4 regions of the Allorhizobium sp. DMC15 genome follow, and region 1 is predicted to be linked to each of the others. Evidence: riboswitches for the same ligand, from Rfam matches in the RefSeq annotation. Region 1 holds a riboswitch; each other region holds the start of a gene.
What was found. A riboswitch is a leader RNA that binds a small molecule or an ion and turns the genes downstream of it on or off. The one in region 1 is predicted to bind cobalamin.

Region 1 (4,445 bases):
GGATGGTGGCAAGATTCTCGGCTTCCGCGACAAGATCGATTTGCCAAACTATGGCGAGTTTGACGAAAAGCGCGTCTTTGTCGAAGGCGAGATGCCGGGGCCGGTCAACTTCCGGGGTGTTCGGATCGGCGTTCCGATCTGCGAAGAGATCTGGAACGATCTCGGCGTCTGCGAGACGCTGGCCGAGACGGGTGCGGAGATCCTGCTCGTGCCGAATGGCTCGCCCTATTATCGCGGCAAGGTGGATGTGCGTCATCAGGTGGCGCTGCGCCAAGTGATCGAGACGGGCCTGCCGCTGATTTTCGCCAACCAGCTCGGCGGACAGGACGAACTGGTCTTCGACGGCGCGAGCTTTGCCTTCAACGGTGACAAGTCTCTCGCCTTCCAGATGAGCCAGTTCGAGGAGACCCTGTCAGTCACGACCTGGCGACGCACGGCCGAAGGCTGGCGCTGCGATCAGGGGCCGATGTCGCGGATCCCTGAGAAGGAAGAGGCTGACTACCGCGCCTGCGTGCTCGGTTTCCGCGATTACGTCAACAAGAACGGCTTCAAGAGCGTGGTGCTCGGTCTCTCGGGCGGTATCGATTCGGCTATCTGTGCAGCGATCGCCGTCGATGCGCTGGGCGAAGAGCGTGTGCGCACGATCATGCTGCCCTACCGCTATACCTCGCAGGAAAGTTTTGCCGACGCCGAGGCCTGCGCCAAGGCGCTCGGCTGCCACTATGACATCGTGCCGATCCAGGACCCGGTCGAGGGCTTCCTTTCGTCGCTCTCGGACATGTTTGAGGGGACCGAGAGCGGCATCACCGAGGAGAACCTGCAGAGCCGCACGCGCGGCACGATCCTCATGGCGATCTCCAACAAGTTCGGCTCGATGGTGGTGACAACCGGCAACAAGTCGGAAATGTCGGTCGGCTATGCGACGCTCTACGGCGACATGAACGGCGGCTTTAACCCGATCAAGGACCTCTACAAGATGCAGGTCTATGCGCTGTCGGCCTGGCGCAATGCCAACGTTCCCCCGGGTGCACTCGGTCCCTCGGGCGAGGTGATCCCTGCCAACATCCTGTCAAAGGCCCCGTCTGCGGAGCTTCGGCCGAACCAGACCGACCAGGATTCACTGCCGCCCTATCCTGTTCTCGACGACATTCTCGAATGCCTGGTCGAGAAGGAAATGGGTGTCGACGAGATCGTCGCACGCGGTCACGACATCGCAACCGTGCACCGGGTCGAGCACCTGCTCTATCTCGCCGAATACAAGCGCCGCCAGTCGGCACCGGGCGTGAAGATCACCAAGAAGAATTTCGGACGCGATCGTCGCTATCCGATCACGAACCGATTCCGTGATCGCTGAGTGATCCGGAACGGGCGAGAGGAAGCAGCATGCGCAGTTCCGTCGAAATCTTTGACATCAACACCCGCGAATGCGAGGTCGTCTGGCAGACGGAAGACCTCGTCGAGGCGCCGAACTGGTCGCGGGACGGCGAGTTCCTCGTCGTGAACGGCGACGGGCTGCTCTATGCCCTGCCGCTCGATGAGGAGGATCCGGAGCCGGAATTGATCGATACCGGTTTTGCTGTTCGGCTGAACAACGACCACGGGATCTCCCCGGACGGTGCCTCGATCGCCTTCTCGGACCATACGCTCTTCGGCAAGTCCTGCATCTATATGTTGGGTGACGGGGACGACGAACCGCGCCAGGTCACTGACAAGATGCCGTCCTACTGGCATGGCTGGTCGCCGGACGGAAAGGAACTTGCCTATTGCGGCGATCGCGGCGGTGTCTTCGACATCTACACGATCCCGACAAAAGGCGGGCCAGAGCGGCGGCTGACGCAGGGCGAGGGGCACAATGACGGTCCCGACTATTCGACTGACGGCCAGTGGATCTATTTCAATTCCAGCCGCACCGGCACTATGCAGATCTGGCGGATGCGCACGGATGGTAGCGACCTGCAGCAGCTCACCTCCGACGACTATGGCGACTGGTTCCCGCATCCGTCGCCAGATGGGAAGAAGGTGCTGTTCCTCTCCTATGATGCCGACGTGACAGGGCACCCGCGTGACAAGCAGGTTCGGCTGCGTCTGATGGATGCCGATGGCGGGAATGTCGAGACGCTCATCGAGTTCTTCGGCGGGCAGGGATCGATCAATGTGCCGAACTGGGCTCCGGACGGAACGGCCTTCGCCTTCGTGCGCTATTTCCCCCAGCCTGAGTGACGCTGTCGCTTTTGGTCTGTCCTCCGCAATCTCCGTCAAGTAGAACACCTGTGTCAGGTGCCTGCCGCAAGGCGGGAGAATCGGGAAGCCGGTGAAAATCCGGCACGTGCCCAACGCTGTGAGGCGGATGTGACGTGTCAGGGGAAACCCAGCCACTGGAGGAATCCGGGAAGGCGCACGTCGCGGATGATGCTCAGTCAGAAGACCGGCCTGGCGAGATAGACCGAACCCGCGTGGACGGCGGGTGGTTGCGCATTGTGGGGATTACGATGCACGACAAACCGAACGAGTTTCTCGTCCGGACAGCGCCCTTTGCCGAGCCAGACAAGGACGCCGTCTACCGCGCCATCCATACGCGCCGCGATGTGCGCGATCAGTTCCTTCCCGATCCGCTGCCGGACGATCTCGTGCGCCGCCTGTTGGGAGCCGCCCATGCCGCGCCTTCCGTGGGCTTCATGCAGCCCTGGAGCTTTCTGCTAATTCGCAGTGCAGCTCAGCGAGAGGCGATTTGGCAGGCGTTCAGACGCGCGAACGAAGAGGCGGAGGCGATGTTTCCGGATGAACGTCGCAGCGCGTACCGGGCGCTGAAACTGGAGGGTATCCGCAAGGCGCCTCTCAACATCTGCATCACCTGCGACCCGGATCGGGCCGGGCCCGTCGTGCTTGGTCGGACCCACAATCCGCGCATGGATGCCTATTCGACCGTGTGCGCCATTCAAAATCTTTGGCTTGCCGCCCGTGCCGAAGGGGTCGGTGTCGGTTGGGTCAGCATCTTTCACGAGGCAGACGCCAAAGAGATCCTCGGCATTCCGGAGCGCGTCGAGATCATTGGCTATCTTTGTCTTGGTTACGTCGCGGAACTCTACGATCGGCCCGAGCTGGAGGTGAAGGGGTGGCGAAGGCGCCTCGCCCTCGACGATCTGATCTTCGAGGAGCAATGGCCGGCGTGCGCGGGCTCCGACGAACTTACGTAAGAAACGCTATTCCTGCAAAGGCTGCGGACCGGGAGCTGCGGGCTTCGTCAGGTCGATGCTGCCGGTTTGCGGAGGCAGGAAGACCGGGCCGACACGACGGACGTTGAGCGCTGCCGCGTCGAGCTCTCGTACTGGCGCGGGGATCACTGCGTCGACCCGGGCTGCCGGCGCGTCTTGCGGCTTCACGGTAAGGATTGACGACTGATAGTCCGGCACGGCCGGGCGCGGGGTCATCCTCTGGTGGTAACGTCCGAAATCGCACTGGCATTGCGGATCCTCCGCCGGCCGGCGTGTGCGATAGACGAAGGCATTGGGCATGTCGCGATAGGGCTGTCCGGTCGCGGCGGATACCATGTCGGAGGTTTCGCCGGAACTGGCCGAATGGAAGAAGAGTTCGGTTTCGACACCGGGACACATCTGCTGGCATTGCGCGGCGTCCCGGGCAAAGTTGATGGCGGACGTGCGTGAGGAAATCGGGAAAAAGCCACCGTCGCAGGTTCGCACGCAGAGTGTGCGGACATCGCCGGTCGGCAGCATGCCGATCGACGGTCGGAAGGAGAGGGCCGCTTCAGCTGCGCGATCCGGTCGATAGGGTTCAGCCAGCGTGTCGAGATATGGAACTCGTTCGGGCTCTTCAGGCGCAGAGACGACGGTGCTTCCGCTATCGCAGCCATGATCGGCGAGCGCCTGCTCAAGCCGCGCCGTTTCAGCTTCGCCCAGTCCCTCGCGCAGCTCGACGAGCTTGCTGGTCAGGATCTCCCTGTTGCGCTCCATGCGTTCAAGTGCCTTGGCGAGATCGCCACAGTCACTGCCGCCATCGGCGCGGATCGTAGTGATCGACGAGGTGAGGCAGCGCAGCCGCCGCTGGTCCTGCCGAGCTTTGCGCAGTTCGAGATTTTGCTGCGCAATGGCTCCGGCATAGCGGTTGATGTCATCGGACGAGACCGTGGACCGCGCCGAAACAAGTCGTTCTCGCAGCCTCTCGCATGCCAGCGACGTGGCTCTGGCGTCCTGCAGGGTGGCTGCAAGGCAGGCGATGGCCATCAGGGGGGCGAGCAGTCTGGTCAGTGGTTTCATGGCTCCGACCGGGGTGCCTGGCGGTACACAACGGTTTTGTGTTTCCGGAGACACCATAAGGCAGTTGGCGCCAAAGTAAAATGACGGGTGAGAGAGCGGCTGCGGCCTGGCAAGGCAACCGCTCCCCGTGCGTCATGCAGCGCGCGCGGAAGCCAGCGTCATCGGTTGCTCCAA
Region 2 (4,445 bases), 470 kb from region 1:
CGCCGCCTGGACGTCCTCGACGACAGACCCGAAATCCCACTCATGCAGGCCGATCACCACAAGCCGCGTCTCGCGCTTTTCAGCCGACGTCCAGGGACGATCGAAATAGGTGTCGATGCGGGTGCCGACGGCCTGGATGACAAGGCGCATCGGCTTGCCCGGCACGTCGATGAAGCCCTTCAGGCGCAGGATGTCGTGCTTTTCGATGACCGGCTTCAGGCGGTCGATGAAGTCTGCGGGATCCTTGATCGCGCCGAGCTTCAGGACGAAACTTTCGAACTCGTCGTGGTCGTGATGATGGTCGTGGTCTTCGCCCGAGGCATGCAGCGCCTCATGCTCCAGCTCGTGATGCGACTTGCGGTTTTCGATGTCGTCTTCGGTGCTGGCGCCGATCCCGAGCAGGACGAGCGACGGCACTTCGCCATTCTTCGCCTCGATCATAGAAGGCTTGCGGGTAGTCCGACCGGTCACCTCGGCGCGTACGGCGGCGATACCGGCTGCGTCGAGCAGGTCGGTCTTGTTGAGCACGATGAGGTCGGCGCAGGTCAGCTGGTCCTCGAACAGTTCCTCGATCGGGCTCTCGTGATCGAGGCTGTCATCCTCGGCGCGCTGGGCGGCGACGGCATCATGGTCATCAGCGAAACGACCGGCAGCAACGGCGGCGCTGTCGACCACGGTCACGACACCATCGACGGTCACGCGGGTGCGGATGTCGGGCCAGTTGAAGGCGGCGACCAGCGGCTGCGGCAAGGCGAGACCCGAGGTTTCGATGACGATGTGGTCAGGCTTCACGCCGCGGTCGAGCAGCTTCTGCATCGTCGGCACGAAGTCGTCGGCCACCGTGCAGCAGATGCAGCCATTGGTGAGTTCGATGATGTCGTCCTCAGTGCAGTTCTCTGCGCCGCAGCCCTTCAGCACGTCGCCATCGACGCCGAGATCGCCGAATTCGTTGATGATCAGCGCGATCTTCTTGCCGCCGGCATTGGTCAGCATGTTGCGGATGATGGTGGTCTTGCCCGCCCCGAGAAAGCCGGTGATGACGGTGGCGGGGATTTTTTGCTGCAACATGGTTCAACCCTTCATTTTCAGCGGCAGTCCAGCCGCAACGAAATAAACGTCTGCCGCTTCGGCGGCGATGGCTTGGTGGAGACGGCCGGCATGGTCGCGGAAGGCGCGGGCCATCTTGTTCTCGGGCACGATGCCGAGGCCGACTTCATTGGAAACGAAGATGACGGTGGCCTGGAGTTCCCCAAGACTGGCGCCGAGTGCGGCGCCTTCGGCGTCGACGTCACGGCCCTCTTCCATCATCAGATTGGTGACCCAGAGGGTCAGGCAGTCGACGAGGATGACGCGTTCGGGCTGGTCGAGCGCCTTCAGCGCGCCGACGAGATCGAGCGGCTCCTCATGCGTCGTCCAGCCGTCATCGGCTCGGTCGGCCTTATGGGTCTCGATGCGGGCGCGCATCTCGTCGTCCCAGGCGCGGCCCGTCGCCAGATAAAAACGGTCGAGACCCGTCTCTCGCGCCATACCTTCGGCAACACGAGATTTGCCAGAGCGCGCGCCACCGAGAACCAGGATGGATCGGGAATGGGAAGCGGTCATGGCGTGCCATGACCTTCGGCCGCGCGGACGCGGTCAAAGGCGCATGCTCCTAGCATGCGCGAACCATAAAACGATGCGCGGCCCGAAAAGACGGACCGCCATCGGCGGGTCAACAAGACCCCGCGGATGCGAAACGTCGCCAAGACAACCTCCGTGTTGGCAACGGGGATTTCTCCCCAGGTGGGCCCTATGCCCGTCACGGATGGCAGGTCTCCTGGCTCGCAGGTCTTGGCACAAAGGCCGGCGGTTCTTCCTCGCCTTCCCGGAATGTGTCGCGATATGAGAGGCGGACGATTCGTAGAAAAAGAGGCGTCCTGCCCCGGCTGTTCATATCGCCACTCCAGTGGCTTTTCCCACCCGTTTCAATCGCCAGCCGACCGCACCATGCGATCCGTCGCCATCAATCTCCGCAGGCAGGATGGAAGACCCTCGCTGCAATACAGTCGCGGGGTCGGCTGCGTTCGGCTTGCCCGGCATGGGTCCAGGCCTTCGCATTCCCTTTTGCTCTCCGGCCGACGTGTCTGCCGCCCGGAAACCATCCGCCAGAAGGATTAAGCCCGGGCCTCAGCCAAGTCAATCACAGGAGCGGCGCCGGACCGCACACAAGCGGCAAGGCGCCCTTGCCGATGCTCAGGGTTTTATAGTGAGGCAGTCTTCCGAGGCAGCCGGATCACACCCACCGCCAAGGCGAATCGCCCCACGCGCGCCCTGATCCACAGTCGTTTCAGGTTTCATCTGGGCCACCGGACGTGCCGGCTGGTAAGGATAGGCAGATTTATCCCCAGAGGTAACCGGGAGCACAGGCGGAGCCACCATTTCGACCGGCGCAGGCTTGGGAGGTGTCGGCGCACTTGCCGGAGCGGCTTGAGGCGCGGGTGGCATGACCTTCGGCGTGGCACTGGCGATTGGCGCAACGCGTGGCGTGGGTCCGATTGCAACCTCCGGGTCACTCTTCAGCCTGGTCGAGGTCATCCTCGGAGCCGGCACGATACGAACGGTCGGATGGACAAGAGAAAAATCGGATCGGATCCGCGATGCGATCTCTTCGGCCAGGGCCCCTCGGGCAAACCGGGGATCGTCGGTCGAGGCATTGACGACGTATTTTCCTTCCGCCACCGGCTCTCCCGTTTCGACGGAGGTCACGGTCACCGTGAAATGCGCCCGTTCCATGCGCCGCCTTGCCCCCTCGCCGTGATCGAGCCGGTCGATCTTCACCATGAGAACGACGCGTTCCGCGCCCGGCGGGGGCTGCGTAGCGGCAATTGCGGCCGAGACCCGGGCGTCGACGCCCGAGATCAGATCCAGAGGCATGCGGGCATCGGCGATAACCGTGACGTTCCGGACATAATAGACGAGATGTTTCGGAAACATTCGGGCCTGGATGCTCGCACAGGATGCCAGGCACAGGACGAGCCCGAACGCGATTGCGGTGCGCAGACTGCGAGCTGACATGACGACTCCGGCGGTGATTCTGTCCGCCAGAGCATCCGTCATTTATGGTTAGTGCCGAGTTAACTCGCGGGGTCAAGCGCCGCAAACAGCGCGGCTGCGGCAGCATATTCGCCGTAGCGCGCCTCGCGCCGGGCTTCGGCCTCTTCGTCCGTTCCCCAGTGCTCGCTGGTCCAGTCTTCGTCGACATGGGCAAGCGTCCAGACCGTGTCGAGGTCGAAGGCGCCCTCGGCGAAGGCAAGCGCGAGCACGGCGGAGCCGGTCAGCGTGGTCACAACGTTAAGGCAGGAAATCCGGAACGCATCGCGGTAGGCTTCAAGCGCCTTCGCATAGGCCGCGATCGCGGCTGCTGGCTGCTCCTGATGCATCACGCCCTCAACGAGGATCAAGCGCGCCTGATGCGCGGTGGCGATCCAGGCCAGCACCGGATCCCAGTTCTTCGCCTGGCGTTCGACCAACTCCTTCGGCGCATCGGCGCGGTAGCAGAGAAGATCGCTGCCGGCGAAGCGGACAATCTCGTCAAAGACCTCGTCCAGACTGTTTGCGACAGCATCGATTGCCGTGTTCGCGAGTTTGGTGATCGGCATGGTGGCTGGATCGATGAACTCGCCCTGCGCCGCCCATTCGGCGACGACGAGATCGGCAGCTTCGCGGGTCGGAAGCGTCAGCGTCTTCTTCGCCGGCGTCTTCACCGGCTTGCCGTCGAGCAGAATGGAGAAACCGTCTACTTCTTCGGCAACCGCCACGGCCGTATAGAAGCGCTTCGGCAGCGGACGCTTCATCTGGATCTGGGCGCGGCGCACCGGATCCTCGTGGCTGTGCTCGGGGATGAATGTGCCGAAGATGTCCTTGTCGAGCTCGTCGCGCATGATGTGCTCCTAATGAATATAGGCCAGCAGGTCGGCCGGTCGTTCGACAACGGCATCGGCACCCGCCTTCCAGAGATCGTCGATGGCGGCATAGCCCCAGGCGACGCCGATGGCGGTCGCACCGGCGGCTTTCGCCATCTGCATGTCATAGATCGCGTCGCCGATGACGATGGTTTCGCGGGCAACGATGCCGGCTTCGTCACAGCATTCCGTCACCATGGCAGGGTGCGGCTTTGACGGGCAGTCGTCGGCCGTGCGGCAGAAGAGGAAATGGGGCTTCAAGCCATGACCTTCAAGGATCATCTCCAGCCCCCGCCGCGACTTGCCCGTCACGGCGCCGAGCCAGATATCCTCGCGGGCGATCAGGGCGTCCAAGACCTCGCGAATCCCATCGAACATAATCTCGCCGAAACCGGAAACGCGCCGCACGTCGGCAAAGATCGCCTTGTAATGGGCGGCCATGGCGACCGCCTCGTCATCGGCATGCGGCTTGCCGTCCATGCGGGTAATCGCGATGTCGAGCGT
Region 3 (4,445 bases), on a different contig from region 1:
TTGCAGCCGGATCGGTCGCATCGGCAGCCAGTCCATAGACGGTCTCCGTCGGAATGGCGACAGGACGGCGTGACCCAAGCACCGCGACAGCTGCCGCGATTGCGGCCTCTGCCCCGTCTTTTTCACCGATCGAAATCACCCGTGCCATGCGTCCGCCTTGCCCTTTGCAAAGCCCGTGAATAGCGCGGACCGAGGGCGGTGATCAAACCTCTTTTTCCGCAAGGCGCAGTCAAAGGTCGCACCCCCGAAATCAAGGGGTATTGAATTGTTCAAATTTTAAATAGCGGCGTAACCGAAAGAAAGAAGTCTTCTGCCTATGATGGTCGTCAAGGTCCAAAGACTGCCTCCAATATTGGGACGTATCAGATGCAGCAAATGAAGAACCCGGCGGCCAGCATTGCGCTTCGCGTCGCGACCGCCATGCACCAGATGGGCATTGACGGCCTGCCGCGCAATTACGAGCTGGTCTATGAAGCCTATTCAGGCAGCAACCCGGAACTGGTGCGTGATTTCATCGCCCTCGGCAAGGTCAAGACGCAGGAAGCACTCGATGAACTCGGTCGCAAATATCTGCCACACCAGCATGAGGATGGTCTGCTCAGCCGTCAGAATGGCCAGGTGCGCGCCGAGATGAGCAATTTCATCTCGCTGCTGAATGAAGAAAAGATCTCGCTCACCGATTACGGCCGCGTCATCGGTCACGCCTCCCGCACCATCCTGACCGAAGCGGATCTGGAAGGCACGCCGCTCGGCCAGTCGATCAAGATGCTGAAGGCGGCGACCGAGAAGCGGGCCCACCAGAACAGCAACGTCGTCCGCGCCGTGGTCGACAAGACGGCGGCTTTGGCAGACCTCCAGCGCGAGGCGGAGGAAGCCGAAGCGGCGAAATTCGTCGATCCGATGACCGGACTGGCCAGCCGCCGCGCCTTCAACAAGGCCGTCGCCAAGATCTATTCCAATCCGGAAATGCCGGTTCTCTGCGGCGTCGCTGTCGGCGAAATCGACGATTATGCCCGCATTCAGGAACAGATGGGCCCGACCGTCGCCGAGCGCCTGTTGATGCAGGTCGGCAAGGTTCTGGAAGCCGTCTCCGGCGGTGGCGATCTCGCCTGCCGGTTTGATGGCGGCCGTTTCGGTCTTCTGCTCTACACGTCGGATCAGGATGAGATCAGCCGAGTCGTCGACCTCGTGCGCGGCAAGCTGAAGGCGAGCGCCCTTGTTGGCTCGAACGGTGGACGCAGCCTGGGCCAGCTTTCCATGTCCTTCGGCATCTGCTTCTCGGAGCAGGCTCCGAACGCCTTCGACTTCACCAACTTCGCTGAGAAGGCGCTCGCAACGTCCAAGGCAGCGGGCGGCGACACCGTTACGGTCTATGGTGCGTCGGATTACGTCTCGAAGGACTGGCTGCTCTACAAAAAGAAGCCGGTTGGCGGCTTCGGCGCCTGATTCTGACGGATTGGTTCAGAGCTTCGCGATGATCTTGCGAAGCTCTGCATCGCGCGCCCCGAGCATCAGCACATTGCGCAGGGCTTCTTTGGGATCATGGGTCCGGAACAGCAGGCCGTTCTCACGGATCGAGCGGTCGATCGCCATGGCCTTTGTCTCTGCTTCAGGCTTCACCGCGACGGCGAAATACATCCGGGAATAATTCTGCCGGATGCGTTCGAAGAATGTTTCGCTCTCGCCGATCTCCGCAAAGAAATTGGCGATATAGAAGGCCCAGCGCACATCGGCATATTGGGCGAAATTCGTCCGCGCGGCCGTCACGTGACAGTAGCCCAGATGCGGACTGTCGGTCAGCGTGCGGTGAAAGATGATTTTCGGAAACTGAATGGACCGGTGGAAGGAATTGATCCTGGTATGCGTCGTGTCCGCTGCCGCTTCCAGCCGCTTGCCGGTTCGCTCCGCCACTTCCTCATAGGTGAGATAGCGCCGCTGCTCAGGCACCCAGTCGTCGCGATGGCGCGAAATGCGTCCGGTTCGCAGGAATTCGGTATGCGCCGCCTTGACTGGAGCCGCAGTCTTGTCGGTCTTGGATGCCGCGAAGTATCTCAGTTTCTGCATGGTGACGCTCTGACGGTGCCCGGCTTTGTATCTTGAGCTTACCGCAGCATGGTTAATCATGATTTGATGGTATTCTGCAGCGCCGAGGTTTCGCGAGGCTTGCCGCAGCGCAAATCTTTGGATCGTCCTTCGATTGCCCGTTTGCGCCATGGTTGAAACGAAGAAATTCATCCTGTTGCTGCAGTTTCCGGAAATATAAGGGGAATCTCTGTTTTCTCTCCGCGTTTTCAGATCCTGTGGCATGTCGCAAACGATTTCGGCCGTGTCGTTTCGCAGTGCAGCGCCCCCCGGTCGACTGTGTTTAGATGATAACAAGCTCGAGGTGCCGCCCTGCTAGGGAGGGTGGGAAATCGGGAAGCCGGTCGAAATCCGGCGCTGCCCCCGCAACGGTGGTGGAGAATGCGCTTCGGCACAAAGCCACTGGGGGAGACCCTGGGAAGGCGCCGGCGCGGTCCGCGAATGGGCCACTCCAGAGCCCGGAAACCAGCCTCGGGAAACGAACAATCAAGGTCGCGGCGGGCGGCCGGGGATAGCCGTGTTCTGCCCATCCCAAGGGGCGGTTCCCTGCTGCGCTCCTCATCCGCCGATATAGGATAACGAGGACGACATGGACCTGCAGACCACGGCATTGCGCCAGTTGAAGAACCGCCGCGAAGGCTTCAGCCTTGAACAGCCCTTTTACATCGACCAGGATTACTTCAAACTCGACATGGAGACGATCTGGTATCGCGACTGGCTGTTCATGGGCCACGACTGCGAGATCCCGCGCGCCGGCAACTACTTCACCGTTCAGGTCGGCGATTATCCGGTCGTGATCGTGCGCGGCAAGGATCAGGTCATCCGCGCTTTCCACAACACCTGCCGCCACCGCGGCCACCGCGTTTGCACCCAGGACAAAGGCGCCTCCGCCAAGCTCGTCTGTCCCTATCACCAGTGGACCTATGATCTCGATGGTTCGCTGGTCTTTGCCCGTCAGATGGGCGAGAACTTCGACAAGGCCGACTTCGGCCTGAAGACGGTCCATTGCGAAAGCGTCGCCGGCTACATCTTCATCTGCCTGGCCAACGAAGCCCCGGATTTCGCCCCCGTTCGCGCTTCGATCGAGCCTTACATGGCGCCGCATCGGCTGTGGGAGGCCAAGGTCGCCCACAAGACGACGATCATCGAGAAGGGTAACTGGAAGCTCGTCTGGGAAAACAACCGTGAATGCTACCACTGTGCGGGCAACCACCCAGAACTCTGCCGCACCTATCCGGAAGCCCCGACCGCAACCGGCGTCCAGGGCGCCGGCGACGATCCGTTTATTGCCGAACACTGGCAGCGCTGCGAAGCCGCTGGCCTGCCGTCCGAGTTCAAGATGGACCCTTCGGGCCAGTTCCGTACTGCCCGCATGCCGCTGATCCAGGACGCCGAAAGCTACACCATGTCCGGCAAGCGCGCCGTCAAGAAGCCGCTCTCCGCCGACGTGCCGATCAGCCACATCGGTACCATGCTGCTCTTCCACTATCCGACGACCTGGAACCATATCCTCGGCGATCACGCGATCTCCTTCCGCGTCCTGCCGATCTCGGCGGAGGAAACCGCCGTCACCACCACCTGGCTGGTCAACAAGGATGCCGTCGAAGGCGTCGACTACGACCTCGAAGAGCTCACCCATGTCTGGACCATGACCAATGACCAGGACCGCTCGATCGTCGAGGAAAACGCCTTCGGTATCCGCTCGCCGGCCTATGAACCGGGCCCCTATTCGGTCGATCACGAGGGCGGCGTCATGCAGTTTGTCGAATGGTATTCGAACTTCATGATTGAGCGTCTGCAGGGCGACAAGGCCCGCCTCTCGGCGGTGGCATAAAGATGAACATCGCGGTCAACCCATACCGTCACGTCGACGAGATGCATCCCTGGTCCGACCGGGAGCATCTGCTCGAATGCGTTGCCGTCACGCCGGAAGCACCCGACGTGATGACCTTCACCTTCAAGCCGAACAAGCCGAACCTCTGGTTTCGTTACCAGCCCGGCCAGTTCGTCACGCTGGAGATCCCGGTCTCTCCCGAGCCGGTCATGCGCACATACACGCTCTCTTCCAGCCCCTCGCGCCCTTATACGGTCGCGGTCACGGTGAAGGCTCAGGCCGAAAGCATCGGCACCCGCTGGATGTTCGACAACCTGAAGCCGGGCATGGCGCTGAAGGCTTTCGGCCCGCTCGGCGACTTTTCCTATGCCCGCCATCCGGCCAAGAAATACCTCTTCGTCTCGGCCGGCTCCGGCATCACGCCAATGATGTCGATGACCCGTGACATGAGTGACCGGGCACCCGACAGCGACATCACCTTCCTCAACTGCGCGCGCTCGCCTGACGACATCATCTTCCGTTGGGAGCT
Region 4 (4,445 bases), on a different contig from region 1:
ACAGCGGGAACATGGTTTTTGACGGACTGCGATCGGTACTGGTTGGCACCAAGCGCAATCATGTGCGCGCGTGTGTTCCTCTCTCTGCAAGAACTGTCTGACCCCGCGCCCTCTTCGAGTTCGGCGCTAGGCTCACTGTGCGTCGTCGTCCGATGTCTTCATTGCATCGCCCAGGTTCCGTTTGACCGGGTCCGACAGGTTTTCGCCTTTGGCATCGCGGTCGATGTCGGGGTTGTCTTCTGCCGGCAGATAGCCGCGTGGCCGGTTCTCCTGTGGCCCTTCCCAGCGCGGGGACTGGTCCGTCGTTCCTGCTTTGCCGTCCTTTGGACCGTTCATACCCATTTTGATCTCCTGCGTTTTCATCTCCCTTCCAACCGCAGTTTCATGCGACGGTTCCCCCGGAACATTCGCCGGCGGCTTCTGTTTGTCGGATGGACTTCAACGCGAGGCATGGGAGAAAAAGGATGACGAAGCCACACGTGGTCATCATCGGTGCGGGTTTCGGCGGCCTGGCCTGCGCAAAAGCGCTCGGCAACAGTGATGTCAGGGTTACCGTCATCGACCGCCGCAACCACAATCTGTTCCAGCCGCTGCTCTACCAGGTCGCAACCGCCGCCCTCTCACCCGCCGACGTTTCAGAACCGATTCGTCGCACCCTTGCGCGTTATGACAACATCCGCGTGCTGATGGGCGAAGTCTCCGGGATAGACGTGGAGGCAAAGCAGGCGCTGCTCGCCGACGGCGCCCGCATTTCCTATGACCGCCTCGTCATCGCGACGGGATCAGAATACAATTACTTTGGTCATCCCGACTGGCACAAGCACGCGCCCGGCCTCAAATCGGTGCACGAGGCCCGCCAGATCCGCCACCGCCTTCTGCTCGCCTTCGAACGGGCCGAACGCAGCACGGACGAGAGCGAGAAGCGCAGGCTTCTCACGAGCGTGGTCGTGGGTGGCGGCCCGACAGGCGTGGAGATGGCAGGAGCGATCTCGGAACTCGGCACCTTCATGATCGCCAATGACTTCGACAGCCTCGCTCACGACCAGTTTCGCGTTCTGCTGGTCGAGGCGGGGCCCAGGATTCTGGCGGGCTTTCCGGAGGATCTGGCCGATTATGCCGCGAACTATCTGACCCGGATCGGCGTCGAAATCCGTGTGAAATCCGCAGTGGAAGAGATAGAGGCGACACGCATTCGTATCGCGGGAGAATGGCTCCCCGCTGGTTCCATCGTCTGGGGCGCCGGCGTCAAGGCGTCACCGGCTGCCCGTTGGCTCGGCGTCGAACCCGGCGCTGCGGGCCGTATCCCGGTCAATGCCGATCTTACCGTGCCCGGCCGGCCGGGCATCTACGCACTCGGCGACACGGCACTCACCCTCGGCGCTGACGAAAAACCCCTGCCGGCACTTGCCCAAGTGGCCAAGCAGCAGGGCACCTATCTGGGGAAGGCGCTGCGCGCGGAACTCTTGTCCGGCAGAACCCCGGGACCGTTCGCCTTTCGCAACCGGGGCAATACCGCAGTCATCGGCCGCAACGCCGCAATATTCGATTTCGGCCGATGGCATTTGAAGGGGCGCCTTGCCTGGTTCCTTTGGGCGATCGTTCATGTCTGGCTGCTCGTCAACTTCGAGAAGCGGCTGTTGGTCAGCATCCAGTGGGTCTGGCGCTACGCAACGCGGCAGCGCGGCGCACGGTTGATCGATGAGCACGCAGCAGATCGCCTGCGGTCCGTGCCTTGAAAGACCAACAATTCGATGGCCTGACGAAAATTCCGCTTCCGCGATCAAAATCGGTTGACGAATGTAATGTTATTACATATCGAACAATTGACGCAGGACATGCTTGACCAGTCTGTCGCGGAGGCTCTATGCAGGAGGCGACGGTTCCCCCACCGGATGACTCCGAGGGGATTAATAGGGAACACGGTGCGGAAGACCCTGTAGGGACCAAGACCGTGGCTGCCCCCGCAACTGTAAGCGGATTGCCGTCCATTCTCGCGGCGCGAAAGCGTCGGGCCACTGCGAGCGATCGTGGGAAGGCAGATGGACGACAGATATTCGCAAGCCAGGAGACCTGCCGTCAGATGAGTGAGAAACGTAGCGGACGGGGTGTTCCGATGGATACGAACTGGCTTGCAGACCGCGTCTTTCGCGCGGCTTCATGGTTGCCATTTTGCCTCCGGAGAAGTCCTGCGGAGGAAAGACTTGCCGGACATCATCAGCGATAGTTTCAGCAGGCCTGCTGGAATACACGGCGTGACCGCTGCCTTTCTCTTGGGGAGGGTTGGACGATGAGTTGTGATACCAGGGGCATATCCGTCAGGGCAGTTGACCTCGGTTGGGGACCCAGAACCTCGCAGTTTCTTGTGCGCAACGTCTCCTTTTCGATCGGGGGCGGGGATCGCCTCGCCATTGTAGGCCCGAACGGCGCCGGCAAGACGACACTTCTGCGTTGCCTCTATCGCGGTGTGACGCCGCTTGAGGGCAGGGTAGAAGTCGATGGCCAGGACATCGCCGATCTGACGCCCCGTCAGGTTGCCCGCCGGGTTGCCGTCGTGTTGCAGGAAATGCCGGCCGATTTTCCCTTCACCGTCCAGGACGTCGTCTTGATGGGACGCGTACCCTGGCGGGAAGGCTTGACCGGCTGGACTGCGCAGGACCGCGACGAAGCCCGCCATGCACTGGAACATCTGGATCTGCTCTCCCTTGCGTCCCGTCAGTTCTCCACGCTGTCCGGCGGTGAGAAGCAGCGCGTTCTCGTGGCGCGCGCGCTCGCGCAAAATCCGGAGGTCATCATCCTCGACGAGCCGACCAACCATCTCGATATCCGTCATCAGCTGGAGATCCTGGCCCTACTGGCCACCTTGCGGCTGACAATCGTCACCACCTTGCACGACATCAATCTCGCAGCCGATTTCGCCACCCATGTCGCGCTGATGCAGTCGGGCCGCATGACGGCCTTCGGCCACCCCGACGAGGTCCTGACCGACCATGCCATTTCCGGCACCTTCGGCGTTCTCGCCGAACGCCAGCATATGGCGAGTGCCGGCTCCTCGCGCTTTTCATTCTCCCTTGCCAACTCCTGATTTCGAAAGAACCAAGATGGTCTCGTTCCGCCTGTCCTCCGCCGCCACATTCCTCATCGCTGTCCTCGCCGCTTCGGCAGCCGGCGCCTTTCCTGTCACGGTGAAGAGCTGCAACCGCGATGTCACGTTCGAGGAGGCCCCCAAACGCGCAGTCTCCAATGACGTCAATCTCACCGAAATGATGCTGGCCCTGAAACTGCAGGACCGCATGGTCGGTTATACCGGCATCTCTGGCTGGAAGACGCTGGATGAGAGCCTGCGCGAAGGTGTGAAGGAACTGCCCGAGCTTTCTCCCAAATATCCGAGCAAGGAGGTCCTGCTCGAAGCCGATGCCGATTTCTATTTTGCCGGCTGGAACTACGGCATGAAGGTCGGCGGCGAAGTGACGCCCGAGACGCTCAGCCCCTTTGGCATCAAGGTCTATGAACTGACGGAATCCTGCAGCCACATCATGGCCAAGGCCAAACCCACCATGGACGACATGTTCGTCGACCTGCTCAACCTCGGCACGATTTTCGGCGTCGAGGATCGGGCAGAGGCCCTGGTCGCCGGTTACAAGACCGGTTTGACAAAGGTCCAGGAGCGCATCGGCACCATCAAGGAGCCCGTTCGCGTGTTCGTCTACGATTCGGGCACCGAAAAGCCGTTCACCTCTGGCCGTTTCGGCATTCCGACGGCCATGATCGAGGCCGCCGGCGGCATCAACATCATGGAGGATGTCGAAAAGAGCTGGACGGAGGTCTCCTGGGAGCCGGTGATAGACCGCAATCCTGAGGTGATCGTCATCGTCGACTATGGCGATGTCACCGCCGAGCAGAAGATCGCCTTCATGAAGGAAAACCCGGCATTCAAGAACCTCGACGCCGTCAAGAATGATCGTTTCGTCGTGCTCGCTTATGTCGAGGCGACACCTGGTCCACGCAATGTCGCCGCCATCGAACGCCTCGCCGAGGCTTTCCACCCGCGCAACATGTAATGCCGGCTGACCGGCCTCAGCTTATACTCTGAGGCCGCGACCGGCTGCATTTTTAAAAAACAGGAACGCGATGCGCGGCAGCAGGATCTTCCTCTGGACGGTCGGCCCACTCGGGCTGCTCCTCCTCTGCATCACCCTCGGGGTCTCGCTCGGCTCGGCGCGTATTCCCGTCGGCATGGTATGGTCGATCCTCGGCCACCATGCCGCGCCGGACCTCTTCGAGCAGACCTGGTCGGCTGGCCGCGACAGCATCGTCTGGGAAGTGCGGCTGCCGCGCGTGCTTTTGGCCGCTCTCGTTGGCGCCGGTCTCGCAGTCGTCGGCGCCGTCCTCCAGTCGATTACCCGCAACCCGCTCGCCGATCCGCATCTGCTTGGCGTCTCCTCGGG

Region 2: linked by a shared signal. The riboswitch ahead of cobU (bifunctional adenosylcobinamide kinase/adenosylcobinamide-phosphate guanylyltransferase) and the one ahead of bluB (5,6-dimethylbenzimidazole synthase) in region 1 are both predicted to bind cobalamin.
Region 3: linked by a shared signal. The riboswitch ahead of ACT53S_RS04555 (aromatic ring-hydroxylating oxygenase subunit alpha) and the one ahead of bluB (5,6-dimethylbenzimidazole synthase) in region 1 are both predicted to bind cobalamin.
Region 4: linked by a shared signal. The riboswitch ahead of ACT53S_RS00390 (ABC transporter ATP-binding protein) and the one ahead of bluB (5,6-dimethylbenzimidazole synthase) in region 1 are both predicted to bind cobalamin.

The regions. Positions count from the first base shown of each region.
Region 1 covers NZ_JBQUZB010000003.1:622,152-626,596, reverse strand. The annotation lists gene ACT53S_RS17320 (NAD+ synthase) at 1-1,354, shown strand, start outside; gene ACT53S_RS17315 (TolB family protein) at 1,384-2,220, shown strand; cobalamin riboswitch at 2,259-2,448, shown strand; gene bluB (5,6-dimethylbenzimidazole synthase) at 2,490-3,194, shown strand; gene ACT53S_RS17305 (DUF2865 domain-containing protein) at 3,201-4,271, opposite strand; gene ACT53S_RS17300 (acyl-homoserine-lactone synthase) at 4,404-4,445, opposite strand, start outside.
Region 2 covers NZ_JBQUZB010000003.1:152,041-156,485, reverse strand. The annotation lists gene cobW (cobalamin biosynthesis protein CobW) at 1-1,068, opposite strand, end outside; gene cobU (bifunctional adenosylcobinamide kinase/adenosylcobinamide-phosphate guanylyltransferase) at 1,072-1,602, opposite strand; cobalamin riboswitch at 1,790-2,157, opposite strand; gene ACT53S_RS14995 (hypothetical protein) at 2,233-3,054, opposite strand; gene ACT53S_RS14990 (ATP12 family chaperone protein) at 3,114-3,920, opposite strand; gene ACT53S_RS14985 (HAD-IA family hydrolase) at 3,930-4,445, opposite strand, start outside.
Region 3 covers NZ_JBQUZB010000001.1:942,545-946,989, forward strand. The annotation lists gene ACT53S_RS04540 (L-threonylcarbamoyladenylate synthase) at 1-148, opposite strand, end outside; gene ACT53S_RS04545 (GGDEF domain-containing protein) at 367-1,446, shown strand; gene ACT53S_RS04550 (DUF6656 family protein) at 1,462-2,064, opposite strand; cobalamin riboswitch at 2,368-2,570, shown strand; gene ACT53S_RS04555 (aromatic ring-hydroxylating oxygenase subunit alpha) at 2,672-3,916, shown strand; gene ACT53S_RS04560 (hybrid-cluster NAD(P)-dependent oxidoreductase) at 3,919-4,445, shown strand, end outside.
Region 4 covers NZ_JBQUZB010000001.1:86,310-90,754, forward strand. The annotation lists gene ACT53S_RS00380 (hypothetical protein) at 133-342, opposite strand; gene ACT53S_RS00385 (NAD(P)/FAD-dependent oxidoreductase) at 465-1,736, shown strand; cobalamin riboswitch at 1,861-2,092, shown strand; gene ACT53S_RS00390 (ABC transporter ATP-binding protein) at 2,288-3,082, shown strand; gene ACT53S_RS00395 (ABC transporter substrate-binding protein) at 3,099-4,058, shown strand; gene ACT53S_RS00400 (iron ABC transporter permease) at 4,129-4,445, shown strand, end outside.